3 regions of the Pelorhabdus rhamnosifermentans genome follow, and region 2 is predicted to be linked to each of the others. Evidence: riboswitches for the same ligand, from Rfam matches in the RefSeq annotation. Region 2 holds a riboswitch; each other region holds the start of a gene.
What was found. Region 2 has a riboswitch for thiamine pyrophosphate ahead of thiW (energy coupling factor transporter S component ThiW). Riboswitches for the same ligand answer to the same signal wherever they lie in the genome.
Positions count from the first base shown of each region.

Region 1: another riboswitch for thiamine pyrophosphate. It lies ahead of thiT (energy-coupled thiamine transporter ThiT); the one in region 2 lies ahead of thiW (energy coupling factor transporter S component ThiW).
Region 3: another riboswitch for thiamine pyrophosphate. It lies ahead of thiS (sulfur carrier protein ThiS); the one in region 2 lies ahead of thiW (energy coupling factor transporter S component ThiW).

Region 1 is NZ_JAHGVE010000011.1:50,437-55,576, reverse strand. Features, by position in the region: gene Ga0466249_RS14220 (AMP-binding protein) at 1-507, shown strand, start outside; gene Ga0466249_RS14215 (3-hydroxyacyl-ACP dehydratase FabZ family protein) at 522-956, shown strand; gene thiT (energy-coupled thiamine transporter ThiT) at 957-1,577, opposite strand; TPP riboswitch at 1,645-1,749, opposite strand; gene Ga0466249_RS14205 (thiamine diphosphokinase) at 1,819-2,553, opposite strand; gene Ga0466249_RS14200 (2-hydroxyacyl-CoA dehydratase) at 2,656-5,140, opposite strand, start outside.
Region 2 is NZ_JAHGVE010000004.1:44,076-49,215, forward strand. Features, by position in the region: gene Ga0466249_RS06300 (HD-GYP domain-containing protein) at 1-342, shown strand, start outside; gene thiM (hydroxyethylthiazole kinase) at 393-1,226, opposite strand; gene thiW (energy coupling factor transporter S component ThiW) at 1,207-1,740, opposite strand; TPP riboswitch at 2,048-2,156, opposite strand; gene Ga0466249_RS06315 (sigma 54-interacting transcriptional regulator) at 2,555-5,140, shown strand, end outside.
Region 3 is NZ_JAHGVE010000009.1:49,960-55,099, reverse strand. Features, by position in the region: gene thiE (thiamine phosphate synthase) at 1-6, opposite strand, end outside; gene thiF (sulfur carrier protein ThiS adenylyltransferase ThiF) at 1-632, opposite strand, end outside; gene thiH (2-iminoacetate synthase ThiH) at 632-1,759, opposite strand; gene Ga0466249_RS12405 (thiazole synthase) at 1,752-2,531, opposite strand; gene thiS (sulfur carrier protein ThiS) at 2,535-2,744, opposite strand; TPP riboswitch at 2,788-2,891, opposite strand; gene Ga0466249_RS12395 (hypothetical protein) at 2,955-3,440, opposite strand; gene Ga0466249_RS12390 (hypothetical protein) at 3,588-3,728, shown strand; gene Ga0466249_RS12385 (hypothetical protein) at 4,043-4,246, opposite strand; gene Ga0466249_RS12380 (YitT family protein) at 5,085-5,140, shown strand, end outside.

The sequences.
Region 1 (5,140 bases), on a different contig from region 2:
CTGGGTCATGTCAGCTATTCCGCAACAAAAGACCTGTTAAGTCATCCTGAATCAGTCGGTAAAGCCTTTCCAGGCGTTACCCTGACTATTGAGCAAGACACGATTTGGGCAGAAAGTCCTTACTTAGCTCCCGAATATAGTCCTAAGTCTACTGTAGGTGATCTAGGTAAAATCGACAAGGAAGGTTACTTATATTTATTGGGAAGAAAAAGCGGTATCATCAATAGCGGCGGAATAAAAATCATTCCTGAGCAACTAGAAAACATTTTACGCCGCTGTCCGGGAATTGACGAAGCCGTTGTAGGTGGAATAACTGATCCCATGCGAGGACAAAAAGTCTGTGCCTGGATTGTAAAAAAGAAGCCCACTTTGTTAGCAGCCGACATTTTGGATTATTGTCGACAAAAAATGCTCTCGTCTTGCTGTCCACAACAGATTATCTTTGTTGATGAAATACCAATGAATAGTAACGGAAAAATCGATCGAATACGTTTAAAAGCCCAATGAAAAGAGACTCCCTTATGACTGATATAAAGACACTTCTTCCCCAACGAGCCCCGTTTTTATTTGTCGATAAAATTATTTCGGCAACGCCAGAAGAAATTTTAGGAATAAAAACTTATGATTCCACTTTTCTATTTTACCAAGAATATTTTTCTAAACAAAAAATAATACCAAATATGCTACTCGTGGAATCCCTCGTACAATGCGGTGGCGCAGGTATCACCCGTTTAGGCTTATTTAAAAACGTCTTATGGGGTTTAGCCGCTGTAGAAAATGTCAGATTTTTCGATTTTATTGAACCGAATGCAACAGTAACAATGACAGTAAAAAATTTAAAAATATCCCAAATCGCACTCAAACAAACTGGAGTGGCTTTTTATCAAGATAAAGCCATTCTAGAAGCCACCTGGTTATGCTTAAGACTCCCAAACGAAATAGTCAGAACATCATAATTATCTCATGCTGATGAGCAAACTCCTTACTGGTAAAACACGCATCAGGATGAGACAAATGGCTAGTTCAGGTACTAAATAAGCGGCATTGGCAGTCAACGAGTACCAATAAGGAGAGACATTCGGCGGTGCATAACTAGCAAAAAAGACAACTCCTGATACAAAATGGCAAAAAAACCGGCCACAAATACCAACAAGAACACCCATAAAATAACGGTCCTTAAAATAGCCTGCCAAACCTAACGCCATATAAGGCAAAGGATAGTCAAAGAGGACCTGCACAGGATGTAAAATATAGGGATCCTGTATCAAATTGAGTAGACCATAGATAAAACCGGCAAAATAACCCATAATAGGACCATAACGAAACGAAATTAAAAACAGCGGTATCATCGCTCCAAAAGTAATACTTCCTCCTTGCGGCATATGGTAAAGACGTAAGGCATGTAAAACAACGGTTAAAGCCAAGGCAATCCCGATGTGAACAATCATTTGCGTATTGAAAACAAGTTTCTTTATGCGTAAGAATGCCAAAATAAGAATCAGCATTCCCACAAGAGCGGCAACACTTGAAGGATTATCCATAATTTTTGACAAATGGCTAAAAAAATCAACTTCCATCAAATTCACTCTCCTCAATTTTCATATTTATAAACAAAAAACGCATTCCCATCGGAATGCGTTTTTAACAAGTTATATTTCGCGTCCCTACGCTGGCATTACCCAGATCAGGTGAAAGGTTAATGGAATTTCTCCCATTTCTCAGCCCAAATAGGCACCCTTCGCACTTATATGATTTGTCCCCATTATACTTTGTAAACCAAAATTCAGCAATCATTTTCTATGTTTTTCCAAATAGTCCTTATCGCTTCTGTAAATCATGCGTATTCCAGCAAAAATAAACACCTAACCAACCGTTCTCTACAGCCACGGTAATATCCCTATTGAAGCCAATTGGGCGGTTGCTAATGGCATAGGGGAAACCTTGTTTCAAGACGACATCTTTTAAAGGCCAATGAACGCCATCAATCGAAACGCCTGAACAATCCGAAAGAGGCAGTAGCGAAATCACTTCAGCCTGTTTTTTCATCTTAATAGCTAAAGTATCACAACCTTTTAACAAAATAAGGACTTCTTTTTCATCTGCGGCACAACAGCCAATCCAGTCCATTTGATCACAACAACCTACTAAAGAATAGATATTACTAAATATATGATCGAAACGGCCTCCCCACACACCTGTTACAACAATCATGGCTTGGCTGTACACAGAACCTACTCTTTGCAAAGCCAACTGTAAATCAGTGAAATCTTTTTCAACAGGATAAACATCAACAGGGATCTGTAGTGTCTTTCCCCAAGCCCAACCTGCCTCACTTGCACTGTCACCATCACCAACTAACCGCTCTGGAATGATACCACTATCGTAACAATAATCAATGCCTTGATCGACACACCATACCGGAACTCCCTGAGCCGCTTGAATCAACCACTCATTTTGTGGCGACCTTCCGCCTGCAACAAGCAACACGTGATGCTGAAATAATGCCTTGCCAAAAGAACACTTTGCCTGCGGTAATGTTAAACTATGTCCCATTCCAATATCTCCCGTTTTGCTTACTATACAAGCTTTACTATTCGCTTAGTCAAAAACAAAATTTTCTACAAAATAATGACGCTCAGCATAAATTAGACTTCTCTAGATTATCCGAAGGTCTTGTTGAACTTTTTCCCTGGCAACTGCCATCATCAGTTTGATGCGATTCAGCTGATTTACCTCACTTGCCCCTGGATCGTAATCAATCGGAACAATGTTGACATCGGGATAGGAGCGGCGTATTTCTCTAATCATCCCTTTGCCTGTAATATGATTAGGAAGACAAGCAAAGGGCTGTAAACAAATGATATTATGAATACCACGCTCAATCAGTTCCACCATCTCGCCTGTTAAGAGCCAGCCTTCACCTGTTAGATTTGCGAGTGATAAATGCGGAGCCGCAAGTCCAGCAATTTGGCCGATTGCAAGAGGGGGAGCAAAACGTTGACTCAAAAGCAGCGCTTTTTTAAGCTCTTTCCGATAAAATTCAATGGCTTTGATGAATAAACTTCCCTTGACTCGATTCACAAAAGTTCCAGACAACAGATCATATTTTACTTTTCTATCATAGGCACAATACAAAAAAAAGTCCATCAAGTCCAATACAACTGCTTCCGCCCCTTCGCCTTCTAACAAATCAACAAGATGATTGTTGGCTCCGGGGTGATATTTGACCAAAATTTCCCCGACTATGCCGACGCGCGGTTTAATAAGCTGCTCATCAATAGGCAAACCATCAAAATCTTTTACAATACCATAAATGTTATTTTTAAACTCTTGTTTTGTACCATTTAAAAGATCCTGTTGACATTTTGCCACCCACTTTGCATACAGGGCATTCGCCGCACCGGACTGTTTCTCATAAGGCCGTACGCGGTAGAGAACGCGCATAAGCAAATCGCCATAAATAAGTCCTATAACTAAATGTTTCAAGAGTGAAATTGATAAAGAAAAGCCAGGCGAATTTTCCCCCCCTAGAGAAATAACGGGTACCTGCGGCATACCTGCATCAGTTAAAGCTTTTTGCATAATCGCAACATAATTGGTAGCACGACATCCGCCACCGGTCTGCGACAGCATGATGGATGTATTGTCTAGATTGAATTCGCCCGATTTTAGGGCTTTAAGCAATTGCCCCACAACGATAATCGCCGGATAACACACATCATTGTGCACAAATTTTAAGCCTTCATCCACCGCTTCTTTGTCAGGCATGGCCACAATAACGAGATTATAGCCTGCCTGTTTAAATGCAGCCTCAAAAAACTGAAAATGTATCGGAGACATTTGCGGCGCCAAAATAGTATGTCTTTTCTTCATGTCCGCCGTAAAAACAGCTTTATTATACCGATAATGCCTGTTATGAGGCACTACCGAACTCTTATTTCGCTCGTTTAATGCAGCAATAAGCGACCGGATCCTAATTCTTGCGGCACCCAAGTTATTAATTTCATCAAGCTTGACGACTGTGTGAATTTTATCATGTGCTTCAAGTATTTCTTTGACTTGATCCATTGCGACAGCATCAAGACCGCAACCAAAGGAATTAAGCTGTATTAGCTCCAAGTTGGGCTGGTGTACAACAAAATTGGCTGCACGGTAGAGACGGGAATGATATGTCCATTGGTCTACAACACGTAGCGGCCTTTCTGTTACAGCTAAATGCCAAATAGAATCTTCTGACAGAATAGCCAATCCGTATGACTGAATCAATTCAGGCAAACCGTGATTAATCTCTGGATCCACATGATAAGGCCGTCCTGCCAAAACAATTCCCTTCTGATTCGTTTGAGACATCAAAGAAAGAATTTCTTCGCCTTTTCGTCTCACATCGTCTTTGTAATGTTCAAGTTCGTCATAAGCTTTTTTCACAGCTTCAATGATATCTTTCTTCACAAGATTTTCAGCTGCCAGTTCATGAACCAGCCTTTTAACCAGCCGTTTTTCATTGTCAAGCGGTAAAAAAGGATGATAAAACACCAGATTGTCATGATGAAAAACATCCATATTAGCCTGAATATTTTCCGGATAAGAGGTCACAATAGGACAATTATAATAGTCGTCAGCTTCTTTGTCCTCCTGAATATTATAAGGAATGCAAGGATAAAATATTTTTTTGATGCCTCGTTGGACTAAATCAGCCATATGACCATGAACAAGTTTGGCAGGATAACAAATTGACTCTGAAGGGATGGTTTCCATGCCCATTTCATATAATTTATGCGATGACCGTCCCGACAAAACGACGCGATAACCTAATGTTGTAAAAAAGGTAAACCAAAATGGATAGTCTTCATACATGTTCAATACGCGTGGTAACCCGATCGTTCCCCGTTTTGCTACAGAAGCCGCCAGAGGTACATATTGAAAAAGACGTTTATATTTGTACTCATAAATATTAGGAATGCCAGAACCAGCCTTTTCTTTGCCCACTCCTCGTTCACAACGGTTGCCTGCAGAATATTTCTGGCCGTTTGAAAACAGCTGCGTCGTAATCAGACAATGATTTCCACAGAAGGAACAACGGTGCATTGTCGTATCTGACGAAAAGTTCTTCAGCTCCTCCGCTTGCAACAAAGTAGAGCAC
Region 2 (5,140 bases):
GGCGATATTTCGCAAGTTGCAAGGATTATTGCTGTCGCCGATGTTTATGATGCTATGATTTCCCAACGTGTATATCGTCAAGCGATTTCTCCAATTTTGGCGCTGAAGGAATTATGCCAAATGATGTATGGTATGATGGACCCCAAAATATGTATGACTTTTATTCAGCACGCTAAGAAATGTTTGGTAGGTTCTTTAGTCAAGTTAAGTAATGGTTTGATTGCTAAAATTATTTATTTGAATGAACAATATTTTACACGGCCTGTCGTTCAAACGTTGACTGGACAATGTATCGCGTTGGAAGAGGAATTGGAAATAGATATTATGGAATTCGTTTGCTAACAGTTGCCTATATACTAGCGGATTTTTGGGGAGTGGAGTCAGCGTAGTACCTATTTGCAAAAATGGTATTTTATTTTTTCTTTAAATTGGTGGTCTGATAGGCTGAATATATAGTCTAAAAGTGTTGTTTTAAACTTTCCGAGAAGTTCCACGTTTTGGGAAAGTTCTCCGCATATTCCCATAAAAGCTGTCGCTAGAACCGTTCCGCCAATGATATCTTTATTTGAGATAAAGGTTGCAGCCAAGACATTCAGCATACAGCCCGTTCCTGTTATCATTGAAAGCATTTCACAGCCGTTTTCAATAAGGTATGTATCCGTTCCGTCGGTGATAATATCAACCACTCCTGTTGCTGCAATAACAGAACCTGTCTTCGAAGACAGCGATGTTAGCAGGGCTAGGCTATTAGCTATATTATCCTCCGTAATCTTATCTTTTTCACCGACATCAATGCCTTTTGCACCGCTTTCAACGCCACAGAGAGCTTTCAATTCCGACATATTTCCTTTAATAACGCTTGGATGACATGCGAAAATAAATTTCTTTGTAAAATCAAGACGAAGGTTACTGCATCCGACTCCAACAATATCAATGATCGATGGAATGTTTTTTTCAAGGGCCGTTTTGCCGGAAATCAGCATTGATTCCATGCGAGTGTCTGTTATGTTACCGAGATTTACGGCCAGTGCCTTAGAAGATGCTGTGATATCGGAAACCTCGGCGGGATGTTCTGCCATAATCGGTTTTGCGCCAACAGCAAGTACAACATTTGCACAGTCATTAATTGAAATGTGATTTGTTATACAGTGAATAAGCGGTTTTTTTGCTTTAATTTGGTGTCTTATTTCTAATAGATCAGTTATGTTAAGCATTTGGTTTATCATAAATTTTCGCTCCCAAGCTTTTCTGAAGATTTGCCAGCATACCCGACTTCCTTAGCGCGGTAAGAAAAAAATAGGCAATCGTTCCGCCAATAAGCGTTCCGCAAATAAACAGAGGAACATAAAACAGCCATGTAAGCCCTGCTTTTCCAAAAATAAAGGCCATAATTGGGTAAGAAACAATTGCTCCGATGATGCCTGTTCCGATAACTTCTCCTATCACAGCGCAAATCAGTTTTCCGTTAGAAATTCTGTAAAGAATTCCTGATAGCGTTGCGCCAAAAACGGCACCAGTCAGAGCCAAAGGCGGAATACCCATGAACATCATTCTGATTATGCCGATTAGAGTTGCACAGAGTAGGGCATACCACGGTCCCAGCAAGACGGCACACACGATGTTAATAAAATGAGCCATAGGGCACATTCCTTCGATACGAAGAATCGGTGAAATTACTACGCCAAGTGCTATCATCATGGACAGCATGATCATTTTTAAAAGCCCGGATTTTCTTTCCATAAAAAATACCTCTCAAACATATTTATTTTTAAGCATAAAAGTGCTTAAATATCTGCTATTTGACAGGGTATGTCATATAGAAGGATAAATATTGTTATTAAGGTATATTTCTCGTGTAACTAAATAGCATCCCCCTATATGGCATAAACCATGTCAGGTCGGTCGAAGCTGAAAGCTTCCTCTCATCTCGAAACACGAGCTCCCTCGCTATTTAGTTGTTTTTTTGTTATAAGGTAAGGTGCAGGACGCTCCTCCTTCACCTCTTCGGACTCAAATCCCGAAAACAAATATAAATGGGATACACCCATAGCGGCATATCCCCTTATTTCTACGTTGGCATTATCCAAATCAGGTATATGGGTCAAAGTTTGATTACTTTTTCTCAGCCTGCTAAACAAGCTCCCCCAAATATTTAATTGCATTTATTGTATCATAAGTAATAAATTTTATCAAACAAGTCCTAATTTGCATTAGATATAATTGAGCGGTCACACCTTCAGGAACGAGCAGGTGATAAAGTGAAGAAAATAATTTGTGTTCTTTCACGGGTTTGATCATTATGAATAAATAAAATGGATCTTAGTCAATTTGCTGATTAAGGTTCATTTTGTTTGTTCTGGCATAATTCCATCATGTATTTCCTTAATCATATGCAGTTTTTTCGCAAGTGGAGGTGGACTTGACAATTTGCTCAATTAAGAAAAGAATTAAGAGAGAAGTTTTAGAAAATTTTGTTTTAAATTTTTTAATTAATAAATCCGTGTTATAGATTTATAAGGGGATTTTAGATAAAATATTCTTAGTAGGTGAAAACATGATGGATGAAATACTGAATATTATAAAAGGTGAAGACAAGAAAAATCCTTTAACAGATTTGTCAATAGCAAAAATGATTGGGATACGCAGGGAAAAAGTGATTGAATTAAGATGCAATCATGGTATACCCGATTCTAGAGAACGCCGAAAAGAAAGTATTATTCAAGAAGCTATGTTGATCTTATCAAGGAATGAAAATATTTCAGAACGAAAATTTACAGAGTTACTCCAAAAGGCTGGCTATAAAATATCTCGTTATACAGCTGGAAAGTTACAGAAAGAAGTTACGAAAAAATATTCTGCTGAAATAGAAGACCATAGAAAAAATGATTTTTTAAGTGAGCAGACAGCGAAGCTTGATTATTCAGGAAACAACAAGAAAAAGGAAAGTGAAGCATTTAATCATATTATCGGATATCAATCTGGCCTGAGAGTTCAGATAAATCAAGCGAAAGCAGCCATGCTTTATCCACCTCACGGGTTGAATACCTTAATTATTGGACCATCAGGAGTGGGAAAATCTTATTTAGCCGAAAATATGTATAAATTTGCTGTCGAATCTTCCATTTTGTCGGCAACAGCTCCTTTTGTTGTGTTCAATTGTGCGGATTATGCGGATAACCCGCAACTACTTCTTACCCAGCTTTTCGGTTATGTAAAGGGTGCTTTTAGCGGGGCCGACGCAACCAAATTCGGTTTAATTGAAAAAGCAAATCAGGGGATTCTCTTCTTGGACGAAGTTCATCGTTTACCAAGTGAGGGACAGGAAATTCTTTTTTCTATATTGGATAGAGGGGAATTTAGGCGCTTGGGAGAAACGTCGGTACGGCGAATTAATGTACGGATTATTGCTGCAACGACGGAAAATATCGAGTCTTCCTTGCTATTGACATTCAGGCGTCGAATTCCGATGATTATTGATATTCCGATTTTATCGGAGCGATCTGCGAAGGAACGGTATGAAATTATCAAAAAAATTTTTACAAGCGAGGCAGCGCAGACAAAACAGCTTATAAAAGTAGATACTGCAGTTATAAAATATCTGATGTTATATAAATGTCCAGGGAATATTGGCCAATTATTTAGTGATATTAAAGTGGCCTGTGCAAATGCCTTTCTCGTATCAGTATCATCAGGAAATGCTGAAATAACCGTTAGGGCGCAAGATTTAATGAAATATGAAAATTTTAATACACTAGAGAATACGAATCGAGTTGAAATAGAAAAATATATTAAAAATCCATTGTTTATAGATCCAACAGCTTCCATAGAAAATGTTGACGATAAAATGCAAGATTGGTCATTTGACACCATTTATTCGACAATAGAGCATAGTTTTCAAAAATTAAAGAACAGTGGAGTGGATGGAAGAGAAATTAATAAAATTATTCAATCCCAGATAAGAGATACATTTAAAGAACATTTGGGGACAGAAGAAACGTTGGATAAGGCCATTGTGGAATTACAATCGATTGTTGACGAAAAAATCATCAGAACTGTAAAAAAGGCGGTCGACATTGCTAAAGAATACATACCAGAATTAGAAGAACGTGTATATTATTTTTTGGCAATACATTTGAGTACATTATATGAAAGAATCTGTAAAGGTGTATATAAATCTTTTCAGGTCGATATTGATAATATTGCAAGTAATTATAAGAAGGAATATGGAATCGCTAAAATTCTGATTTTAGAAATAGAAAAAAATTTGCAAACGAAAATTCCAAAAGAAGAAATTGCTATGATCGCAATGTATTTAAGAACTTTTTCTCGGCATGAAAAGATGCAGGAAGGAAAAGTTAAGATTATTGTTTTAACACATGGAAGAGTTGCCTCGGCTATGGTGGAAGTGGCTAATAAATTTCTTAATATGAATTATGCAACGAGTATAGATGTAGATTTTAACGAAACACCCGAGGCTGTATTAAAAGAGACAATCGAACTTGTAGAAAAAATAGATGAAGGAAAAGGTTGCTTGTTGTTGGTTGATATGGGATCTCTAGTATCCTTTGGAGAAATTATTACAAAGAGAACAGGGATTAAGACAATCAGTATAGATCGCGTGGATACAGCGATGGTATTGGAGGCTGTTCGAAGAGCGGCTTTGATGGATATTACGCTGGATAATATTGTATCCGCAATCTATGAAGATAAATATTTATCGAAAAACATGGATATAGGTGAGTTGGCGCAAAAAAAGGCAATCTTATTTATTTGTATGACAGGAGAGGGGACCGCTTGTAGTCTAGCGGCTTATGTTAAAAAAAAGTTTATGCATATAGAAGATGAAGTACGTTTATTTACAATTGCTGCGTTAAATGAAACGAAGCTGAAGCAAAATATTTATGAAATTCAGCGCAGCTATCATATTATAGCCATTGTAGGAAGCATTAATCCGCAGGTCAAAAATATCCCCTTTTTATCAACAGATGAGGTTTTCAGGAGTGCAGGGATTAGGCGAATTCATAAAATACTATACACGGATCATGAAAATAAAGCAGTTTTGTATAAAATAATGGATGATAAGTTGATTCTTTGCAATTTAGTTTCATCGAATAAAACACAGGTCATTGACAAATTATCG
Region 3 (5,140 bases), on a different contig from region 2:
CAGCATAACATTTCCTCCCCAGCAGAATCTGCTAACACATACCGCAAAATGACATCAGCTTGTTTGGCTGCTGCCACAGCTACGCGTGGTGCAAGCGGGGGCGTTTCCGCTCCGACACCTGTTTTCAGATCACCAATCATAAAAAGTCGTTCACGCAATTGATGAATGCCAATCGCATCACTACTTGCAAAACCCGCCAGTCCAGAAGCACAAACAAGCAATTTATCGGTATTAATAAAACGCTCAACAAGAAGCTTTTTGTATTTTGCCTGATCAAAGGCTTCCACAACAACATGACAGTCCACAAATACCTGAGCAAAATCCGGTTCTTCAAGTTTCCGGCAAAGTTTTTCAATCGTCACATCGGGATTAATGGCAAGTAAATTTTCAGCAAGCACATCAACCTTCGCCCGACCAACTTGGCGATTAAAATAGTACTGACGATTCAAATTGCTATAGTCAAGGATATCAAAATCAACAAGGATAAATTTTTTAAAACCCGTCCGAACTAAATGAACGGCACAATTTGATCCCAGTCCACCTGCTCCGGCAATACCGATTTTCACTGATTGAATTTTTCGAAGTCGCTCAGCCCCGATTTTTTGGATTAAAGCCTGTTCAAATTCATTCATCAAGATTCCCCAACAAGGGGCTCCCAATTTTTCATGACTGGCTGAAACCCCTGCTGCCTAATGGCTTTTTTCATTTCTTCAACATCACGCTCATCAGAAATATCAAACTGCCCTGAATTGGCATTCTTATGAATATGTCCACCAACAGCTGTACAAGAACCTGCTGACATCTTCGTCACACCAATGCCCATCATATGATTGCGGAAATCAACTGTTTCCCGCGTTGACATAGTAATACCTGAACGCTGCATAAAAAGTCGGTAAGCTAAAATATACTGCACTGTATTCATATCTGTCATATCCACCAGTGGCTGAAAATCACCCGTATGGGGGCGCATGCGCGGTACAGAAATGTTAATATCCACTTCAGGATAATGATCCTGCAAATAAGCGGCGTGAAGGCCCGTGAAAAAAGCTTCGCGGCGCCATTCATCAAGCCCCATCAGCGCACCAATATTAACACACCACATTCCTGCCTGGCAAGCTCGTTCAGGTGCATCTAACCGGAAATGATAGTCTTTTTTGGGTCCTGCCACGTGAATATCATCATATAAAGCCTCATTATAGGTTTCCTGGAACATCGTCATACTGTCCACACCCGCTTCATATAACTCCTTATACTCCTCTAAAGTCAAGGAGTAAACTTCTGTCCCAACGGATGAAAAATATTTTGTTAAAATTTTCGTACAGTTTTTCATATATTGGACAGAAGAAATGGTTGGGGCATCCCCTGTTAAATACAATATATGTTTAAGCCCTGTACTTGCAATAACCTGCGCCTCCTGCTCGACCTGCTCAAGAGTGAGCATTTTACGCGGTTGCGTATTAAGCGCACTAAAGCCACAATATTTACACTTATTCGTACAATAATCTGATAAATAAATCGGCGTAAATAACAAAATAGTCTTGCCAAAATACTTGAGTGTAATGGCCTTGGCCTTTTGAGCCATAGGTTCCAAATATTTCTCCGCTGCTGGTGATAATAAGGCAAGATAATCCAAAGCCGTCAACTGATCCTTTGCCAAGATTGTTTGAATATCCTTATCTGCCAAACCGGAAAAGAAGCCGTCATAATCAAAATTCCGGTAAGGTTTTAGCTCCTCATAAATACCGCGCGTCTTATTCATGTAAGAACCCCGTTAAAGGCGACGAAGCCTGAGCAATGGTTTGATCAACACCCAGTCCAGCTAAAAAAGCTTTACGGCCTGCAGCGACGGCCTGTCCGAAAGCTTCAGCCATAACAAGCGGCTGCGGTGAACTTGCAATAGCTGTATTTAAAAGACAGGCAGCAGCTCCCATCTCCATGGCTTCAACCGCATGCGACGGCGCTCCAATCCCCGCATCTACAATGATAGGGAGAGAAATTTCTTCAATTAAAATCCGAATAAGTTCTTTTGTTTTTAAACCACGATTAGTTCCAATGGGGGCTCCAAGCGGCATAACAGCTGATGCTCCAGCATCAACTAAAGACCTGGCAACCATCAAATCAGGGCTAATATAGGGAAGCACAACAAACCCTTCCTTAGCTAAAATTTCAGTGGCCTTCACTGTCTCATAACCGTCAGGCAGTAAATACTTTGCATCTGAAATAATTTCAACCTTAATCCAATTGCCACAGCCCGCGGCCTTTGACAGACGAGCCAGACGAATGGCCTCCTCAGCCGTGCGCGCCCCTGATGTATTCGGCAACAACTGCATGGTTTCCGGTATATGAATCAGTACATTATCTGTCTTCGACTCAAAATCAATGCGCCTAAGAGCCACTGTAATTACCTCTGCACCTGAATGTTCGGCAATGCTCGGAATCAAGCGATCATCACTATACTTACCTGAACCAATAAATAAACGACTTTTTAGTTCTCTTCCCCCTAAAATAAACTTGTCTTCTTGACTATCCATTTCTCAGCCTCCTCCTACGAACCGTAGCACTTCAATTTCATCCCGCTCCTTCAGGATAATCGCTGCCAGTTCATTGCGCTTCACAATTTTTTCGTTGTACTCCACAACGACACAGTCCAGCTCTAATTTTTTTGTCAACAGAAGCTGTTCAAGCGTCAGGGAAGATGCTAATGAAATTTCTGCACCATTTAACTTCACTTTCAAGAGCCTCACCTCTCCAAAATAAAAAAGCTCACCTCATAAAGAAGTAAGCTTTCGAATCAAAGATTTGCTTCCCTACGCTGGTATTAACCATGTCAGGTTCAGAGGGTCGAAAGGTAAACTTTCTCTCAGCCGTATGCGGCACCCCTAGCGAACTTATATTGTTATGTTTAATATAGCACAAATATTTCCTATTGTAAAGCCTCTAACACACCATTTTTATTATGGCCGTGCAACCGTCGTGGACAATGACTTCTCCCCGGTTTTTACCGCAGGATTGGACGGTTTTTCTGAACTTACAGCTGATTCATCATTTGGAACAATTTCACCAAGAGCTTTTAAAATTTTAAATTCAGGTACTTCTTGCAATGACTGAATAAAAGCCTGCCGAACTTCTGGAACCTGCATAAAGTGAAGAAGATGCTGTCGAAATTCCGGTGTCTCCATTTGTTCAGCAAGTACATGGGCTACTTCTGGTGTTTTTAAATAAGCAACCATTTCTTGCTTTCCTTCTGACGATTTTAAATAAATCATAGCCTGCGAAATAATCATCTCACGAATATCAGGGTTACTCATACCGCTTTGAACAAGCGTCATGACAGCCTTCTGCTGAATATAAGGCCTATCCACACTAAATATGAGCAAACCAGCTGTGACTATCCCCATAGTAGCCCCAATAATTATCCAGGAAAGTAGTTTTTGCACCACTCTTTTCACTCCCATCTACTCCATTACTTTTTATGGTAACCTTTTACAGTCTAGTTTATACAATAATAAAAATATCGATAAAAAATACCTTCACTCGGACATACTATGCACGAAACATCTATTCAGCACAAAAAGGAGATGTGCATCATGTCATTTAAAGATTTAAGCGATTCAACGCCCCAGAAAGAAAGCAAGCCGGCTGCTGAAAGTGTCAGCGCCATGGATGATTCCAAACAAGAATCAACCGAAAAAAAATATCGACCTTGCAAAAATTCAAACCCTACGTGATAACAAAAAAGACTGACAATCTGTCAGTCTTTTTTGTTATCACACATTGGGAACATGCACTAAGCAAATTACATAATATAGGATATAAAACAAAGGAGGTTCTCCCTATGTTTTGTCCTTATGGTAATCCTTACGGATGCCCTTATCACTATCGACCACGCCGTAAACGGTGGTGGAATTATCATCCTTACTGGTGGAATTATTACTAAAAAATTATCAACCAAACGCAAGCTCCCTTCTCCAGTTCGTATAACATAAAAATGCGACAAGCCTTAAGCCTGTCGCATAACAATTACAAAAACCTATCAATTCAATTATTTACTGTAAGTAAGTAAATATTCACTGCCCAGTTGTTCATACTTTTGTAAAGCAATCATGACTTGCACATTCTGTCGATAGTCATTTTCCAAAAGCTGTTGTCCAAGAGCTTCATTGATAATATTTCTAATTTGAAACCGTTGATATCCCAAAAATATCAACTTTTTCAGAAGCTGTCTAATATTTTCTTCAATATTCATATACATTCTCCTCCGTTCTCTATTTATACTGATAATCGTAATGCAATCAACACATGCACTACCAGCCGCTATTATCTGAACCATTACCAGTATTCTATAGATGGGAGAGAATGGGTTTAATTCTTTCACTTTAATAAACTGCTTAGTATTAACTATTTGCATTCGGTTAATGATTTTATTTAGTATATCACAATAAAGATAGAATAGCAAGAAGAATTTATTATCGTTTATCCAATTACAATAAAGGATTTTTCCTTTATTCCCCGTATATACTATAATACAGCATGAAAAAGATAGGAGTTTTTTAAACATGTTCAGACCAAATGGTAATCCGAATAAATCAAAAGCGAACTATTACTATGGCCTTATCGTCCTACTGCTTCTCATCTATCTTGGCATCTATTCTTTGATGAAATAAAAGTTTTACAGGTAGCGAAGCTTTTTTATTGTGCCTGTAGAGTAGATCACCCTAACAATTCTTCCTGCATAGACTGTAATATCAAACAAAGGAGGAGATCTACTTATGAACTTTGGTCATGGTGGCGGTTTCAATGGCTTTGGTGGTAATCAAGGGATTATCATTATACTTATTATTATTTTATTATTCTTTGGTTTTAGCAATGATTCAACATCTAGCTAATTCATAATAAAAACGCTCACCAAATATGATGGAATAAAGAGAGAAAAGCCGCTAAGCTTTCTCTCTTTTGGCATTTATATGGAAATTCAAATGCCGGATTCAGTTAGGAAAATTTATTCACTAATAAGAATAACTATTTATACTCAGTTGAAAACAACTATAAAATAAGATAGAATATAAATAATACAAGCTATAAAAATGTCTTGTTACAGACTTCAGGGAGGGAATTTATTGACACAAAAAAAATTCGTACT